2 regions of the Pseudoalteromonas sp. T1lg24 genome follow, and region 2 is predicted to be linked to the other one. Evidence: riboswitches for the same ligand, from Rfam matches in the RefSeq annotation. Region 2 holds a riboswitch; the other holds the start of a gene.
The links. A riboswitch is a leader RNA that binds a small molecule or an ion and turns the genes downstream of it on or off. The one in region 2 is predicted to bind cobalamin.

Region 1: linked by a shared signal. The riboswitch ahead of C2M30_RS00205 (TonB-dependent receptor domain-containing protein) and the one ahead of C2M30_RS13850 (hypothetical protein) in region 2 are both predicted to bind cobalamin.

What each region holds. Positions count from the first base shown of each region.
Region 1 is NZ_PQCB01000001.1:51,058-54,482, forward strand. Features, by position in the region: gene C2M30_RS00205 (TonB-dependent receptor domain-containing protein) at 1-1,665, opposite strand, end outside; cobalamin riboswitch at 1,700-1,859, opposite strand; gene C2M30_RS00210 (M6 family metalloprotease domain-containing protein) at 2,060-3,425, shown strand, end outside.
Region 2 is NZ_PQCB01000033.1:340,331-343,755, reverse strand. Features, by position in the region: gene C2M30_RS13860 (dipeptidase) at 1-843, opposite strand, end outside; gene C2M30_RS13855 (lipoate--protein ligase family protein) at 922-1,641, opposite strand; cobalamin riboswitch at 1,774-1,963, shown strand; gene C2M30_RS13850 (hypothetical protein) at 2,148-2,774, shown strand; gene C2M30_RS13845 (cobyrinate a,c-diamide synthase) at 2,764-3,425, shown strand, end outside.

The DNA of each region.
Region 1 (3,425 bases), on a different contig from region 2:
TTGATACGCAACACTTAAATTAATATCTAAATCTTGCCACTGCTTAGCGATGCTGTAACGTACATTTTCTTTTGCAACAAATGGTAAGTCACTATATTTTTCAAGAGCGGTTGGTGAGTTATCCACTTTCTGCGCGTCGATATAACTTACATTAAGCGTGTTATCAAAACCGTAAAAAGCAAAATTAGTGGTTAGCTCTGCGCCTTCATAACGTGCTTCAGCAATATTAAATGGTGACCAACGATATGGGTTATCCGCTGTTGGTGCTGGTGCCCACGCAATTTTATTGGTTAGCTCGTTACGAAATGCCGCAACATCCACACTTAAGCTATCAAAATCAATACGTAAGCCAAGCTCACGGTTAACTGATGTCTCAGCTTCAAGCTCTGGGTTACCTGAACCTGGGTAGTATAAGTCGTTGAACGTAGGTGCTTTAAAGCCAGAGCTTTGACTTACACGCAGTACTGCGTCTTGATGCAGGTAAATACCACCCGCGATGTTATACGTTTGCTCAGATCCAACTTCATCATAATCATCGTGACGCACAGCTACGTTAGCTAAAAAGTTTCCGTCATCGTAATACGCGCCAACAAATGCAGCATAAGCATTGCGACTTTTCTCATCATAGCTGCTCGTTGTATCAATCTTGTCTTGATGCCAGTTTAAGCCGCCATTAAAGTCGATTTGCTCAGATAACTGATATGTCGATAAATAATCTAGCTGTACACGCTCTGTTGCAAAGCGGCTAGTTGGTTTAGTGCCAAACGTATCATCTTGATCTTGGCTAAACGCAACATCTACTTTATGGCTAAAGTCACCTAACTGTTTAAACCAATTAGCATTTACATGGTAGTTTTCATATTCGGTTTTATCTAATGTAGACTCTTGATAATCAAAATAATTATCAAACTCTACTTCGCCCGTTGAATACTGAGCAATAAAACCTAATTGACCTAACAACGCATTATTATGAGTAAGGTTTAGCCCTAGGTTTAAGTTGTCGTAACCGTCTTTATCTGGATCTGCAAAGTTTGTTGCATCGTTTTCTAATACGTCAAATCCTTCAGTGCGCTCATAACCTGCATTAAGCGCGATATCCACGTATTCCGTAGTAAAACGTGACGTGCCTTCTAAGCTCGCATAACTATTAGAGCCTGTTGTTAATGCAATACTGTGACCTTGTGATTGACGCGTAATAATATTAATAACACCCGCTAACGCATCAGAACCATATTGTGCTGCGCGAGAGCCTTTTACTACTTCAATACGCTCAACTGAATTTAATGGCAAAGTTGATAAGCTTTTATAACCTAAGGTTGCTGAGCCTACGCGCACACCATCAATTAAAATAAGCGAGTAACGAGATTCTAAGCCACGTACAAATAGGCTCGCATTTTGCCCTTGCCCACCATTACGGTTTACTTGAATGCCCGCTTGTGTTTCTAATACACTTAACACATCACGCACATTTAATTGCTCAATTTGCGCACGGTCAATAACTTGCACGCTTGCCAGAGTTTGGTCAATTGATTGCTCAAGCTTATTCGCGGTAACAACAATGGTTTCAATATCATGCTGTGTTTGAGCGTCAGTTGTGTTAGCTGCAACGAATGAAGAAGACAAGGCAAGGCTAAGCGCCAAACCTAACTTAGATTTGTGATACATATTATCCCCTTGTGCCCACCGCACAATGTTAATCGTTTTAAGAAACCAATTGGCCGGTCTCCGGGCTGAGCATTTTATTTAATACAAAATACATCACCGTTGCGGGGGCAGCGTTGGACTTAATAAGGCAAAGACTTATGCACCAACTTCCCGATTATCCGTTGTTATGTTTGACCCGCTATTTTACTAAAGCGAAAGAGCAAAAATTTAACGGCACCAATAGGCTATAAATTTAGGCGCGTATTGTGGAGGGGATAAGTGAAAATGTCAATTTTAGAAGTCTAAACCGCTAAAAACAGTTCATCTACTGCGCGGTAATTGTTTCTATAAAAGGTCATTTAGGAGTAAACTTTATTACTCACACAGTGACAATAGATTTGTAACGGATTCAACTATGAAACAGTTAACTAAGGTACTGCTTGCCTGTAGTGCATTTTTGACACTACACGTAAGTGCATTACAACCGCCCACCCAAGAGCAGCTAAAACGCTATAAAGCCGAAAAAACGCTTAGCCAGCGCGCTTTGCAAGCAAAATCATATGGTAACCACCAGCGTTTACAGCATTTGCCGCAACTGCGAACAATGCAAAATAGAGCAGATGAAGCAAACCCATTTGAAGGGTATTTTCCGAGTTTAGGCACGCCTAAAATGTTGGTGCTGCTAGTTGAATTTCCCGATTACTTACACAATGAAAGCAACTCTCAAAGCGCAATTAACAGTAAAATATTTGGTGAGGGCAACGCCAGCAGTTTCCCGTTTGAAAGCCACCGTGCATTTTACCAGCGTTCGTCATATAACAAACTTGATATTCAAGGTAATGTGCTTGATTGGTATAAAACCGAGTACAACCGTCCGCTTGACGATGGCACAAATGCCGCACAGGTAAAGCAGCAAATCATCAAAGAAGCAATTGAACACCATGATGCGCTTGGCCATGACTTTAGCCAATACGATAACGACGGCGACGGCGACATCGATTACGTTGCAGTGATTTGGACTGGCCCTCCTGGCGAATGGGCAAGCCTTTGGTGGGGTACTTTCTCAGGTTTTGGCGACAATTCATTTACCGTCGATGGTAAAACCATCAGCACAATTTCATGGCAATGGCTGGCCTATTCGGAAGGACAAGCATTTTCGCCGCTTGTACTTATTCATGAGACCGGCCATGCTCTTGGCCTGCCTGATTACTACGATTACGACGACAGCATTGGTCCACGTGGTGGTACAGGTGGCATGGATATGATGGATAATAACAGTTCAGATCACAGTGCATTTAGTAAATTTGCGCTTGGCTGGCTGACGCCACAGTTTGCATCAACTTCAGATACCAACTATCAACTTTCAGCCACATCAACTAACCAAGATGCGCTTATTTTACGCAGCGACACAAGTGCCACCAATAAATACGACGAGTACTTTATTGTGCAATACCGTGATAGAAGCGGTAACGACTTAAACTTAAACGCTGAAGGTTTAAATATTTGGCATATAAATTCAGAGCTCAATAGTTGGGGCTACTTTGCCAACGATAACAGCTACTCTGACAACAAACTTATTCGCCTAATTCAAGCTGATAATTTAAATGAAATTGAACTAGCTGCGGCCTACGCTGATGAAAACGACGTATTTACTACAGGCGATAGCTTTTCACCTCAAACACAGCCAGCGAGTAAAAACTATGCCGCAAAACATACCGGCGTAGACATTCAAAACCTCAATACCGATGGCAATAGCGCTACATTTAATGCACAGGTTTACC
Region 2 (3,425 bases):
AAGCACGCTATCGCCTTTTGTCGTAAGTGTTACCTGCACATCTTTCAGTGCATTTATGTTTTGCTTAAGTATGTTAAGCGCTTGCGCATCCGCATTATGAAGTACCACACTGGCATCTTCAGGTATTTGGCTAACAAATGCACCGCCTTTTAATTCGCTAACATAAACACCGGTTTGTGGTGATGAACCTGTAAATGTCGGGGCAATTAAGCTCCAGCCTTTTTCGGCAACAACCACAGGGTAAGATGCATCAATAGTTATTGCATACTTTGGCTGCTGGTAGGTTTTCATAAAGCGCTTTAGTGGTTCCCAGTCTGATTCTTCAGCAAGGTACACCATCAGTTCAATACGATTGTTTAGCGTAACATTATTATCTTTTAGCGCTTTCATGGCATAAAGTGCTGTTGAAATTGCACCTTTGTCGTCTTCGGTACCACGGCCAATTAATTTACCTGGCTCTGAGGTGCTATCAAGTACAAATGGACTTTGCTGCCATTTTGTTGGGTCTGCCGGTTGCACATCGCCATGGGTCACTATGGTTACTTTGTCTTGTTGCTCACCCATGCCAATTAATACGGTGTGCCCAAAATCTTGATAATCAAAACCAAGCTCCGCCGCTTTAATTTTTAATAGCGATTTAAAGCCAATAAAGTCCGGATTTTGCGGTGTATCGATGTCTTTGTTATTAACGGTTGGAAACGACACCATATTGGCTAACGTATGTATTTGCGCATTTTGGTATTCTGCTACGGCGTATTGTGCCAACTCATCGGTTGATGGGCTAACGGATGCAAACGCATGGCTTGCCAGTAACGCGGCGCATGGAAGAAGAGCGAATTTCAAGGGAGCACTCCAAGGTAATTAAAGGTGAAATAAGTCCCAAGTGTAACACCGCTGAAGACTAAAAAAAGGGTTTTACGGTCAGCTCGATTTATGTTTTTGATGATTTATAAAACTGGTAAATATGCGCTGAAATAATTCGTCGATATCGGGTCGCTCTTGGGTGTGTTCAAACAAGCTGGTATGCACATCGGCTATTGCACGATCACCTTGCTGATGATGTTCGTAACATAAATTTACAGGTGAAACTAAGGTTGGCATATTTGCATTTACTAAAATGCAGGCCTGCGCCAGTACAATTTTACCACCGCCTTTTTTTAGTAATACACGCTGGGCTGTGCCGACGATTTTCTTACTTTTAATATTAAGATTGTAATCACCATCGCAATAGCTGCCGGGGGTGGCGTGGGTTTCAACCTTAATTTTAAACTGCTCAAAAAAAGAAGATAAAATAGCGCAAAAGTCTTTGTAGGCGTTTGGAATCGAGTAGGGAATATGTTCTTCTAACACATACATATAAGATACATTAATTACCCCTTCACATTGTGGCACAGGGGCGCCGCCAGTTTTGCGGGCGTATAGTTGCCAACCGGTTTTCTTTAGCTTTGTTTCGAGCGCTTCAGTTTGTTGCCATTTATTACCTGACGGTAAAACCAAAGTTGGCTTATCGCTTTGCCAAAGTAACAGTGCTTGGTCTAAATTGCCGTTTTGCAGTAGGCTAATTAATTCATTTTCTTTTTCAAAAACTGCTTCAACTGAGATTTGCTTGAAACGAAGTACTTTGGCTTTTACTTTTGACATTGCTAATTAAAGATTAACTTTTTGCTTAGCATACCGCAGTTTGTAATTTTTGGCAGTGCCTCGTTATATCAACAAACAAAAAGTTTTAATAAGAATAATGTCTTAGCTTGATTTAACAATGCTAGCTGACATATATTTGCGTTGTAATTAGGTGACTATTGTTTTTTTATAAACAATGTTTAAACGGGAATCCAGTTAAAATCTGGAACTGCCCCCGCAACGGTAACTGTGAGCGACAACCACCACTGTCTGTTTATGATGGGAAGGTGCTGTCAAAGCGATGATCAGGAGTCCGGAGACCGGCCTAGTTCACTCGAGTACTGCGGTGGGCGGTGAGCAACGAGAACACAATCGCTTTTATATCAATTACAGTAATTTGTGGTCGCGACAATGGATCATCTAATTACCTGAATGATATTGTTATTCCTTGCTGTAACAGGCAAAGGCGTGTGCCTTGTATCTTGTCATTTCCTATCGCATCAATTCTAGTATGCGGAAACATTATAATGACAGATCGTTCAAGTTTATTTACCCCAATCAAAGTGCAGCAATTCTCGTTGCTGATTTACGCGTTGTTAGCACTATTGATGATAGCCACCCGCCCGTATCATTTTGCGTCTGCGCTCCATTTGCCAAGTGCCAGTACAGCAATTTTCTTTATTTTAGGTTTGCTGGCGTCTAAGCACCGTACTTTTGCCGTATTTGTGGTACTAAGTGTGTCGATTGATTTAACCAGCAGCTATTATCGCGGTGATTTTGGCGATTGTATTACGCGTTCATACCCATTTTTATTTGTTGGCTACTATGTGCTGTGGTGGGCGGGTCATAAAAGTTTGCAACTAAAGCTTGATGAAACAAAGTGTGTGGTTGCAGCAAAAACGGTAATGGCATTGGTTAACTTATGGCTTGCAAGCTCAATTGCATTTTTAACCTCAAACGCGAGCTATTATTGGTTATCGGGTAAATTTAGCGATATGTCGTTAAGTACTTACTCAGAGCGTGTAGCACAGTATTACGCGCCATATGTTACTAGCCCGTTTGGCTACGTGGCGATTGCGTTGGCATTGTACCTTGCCTGTTATTACTTAAAACCACACACCAGCATTTTAAAAACAACCCATCATGGCCGTTAATTCACCGGTATTTTGCCCAGCACTTGTAATTAGTGCGCCAAATTCGGGGGCGGGCAAAACCACAGTAACCGCCGCCATGGCACGCTATTTTACCAATATGGGCAAAACGGTTCAGGTATTTAAAACTGGGCCCGATTTTATTGATCCCATGATTTTAGAAGCGGCATCAAACCGTCCTGTATATCAATTGGATCTGTGGATGGTGGGTGAAAGTGAATGTCAGCGCATGCTTTACCAAGCGGCTATCGTTGCAGATCTTATTTTGATTGAAGGCGTAATGGGGCTGTTTGATGGCACACCAAATACTGCCGATTTAAGCGACCTATTTGGTATTCCGATTTTGGCGGTGATTGATGGCTCAGCCATGGCACAAAGTTTTGGTGCCTTGGTCCATGGCTTAGTAAATTACCAACCAAGCCTTAACTTTTACGGTGTGATAGCCAATAAGATCGCCGGTCAAGGACATGGCGAAATGGTTTTGCAATCGATAAACGTAAAGGCATTAATACAAGACTATTTTTTACGAAATTCCCATATTAGTTTGCCTGAGCGCCACCTTGGCATTATGCAAGCAGGTGAGTTACAAAATATCGACGTGTATTTAGAACAAGCCGCACAGCAATTTGCTAACTCACACTTTAATCAACTACC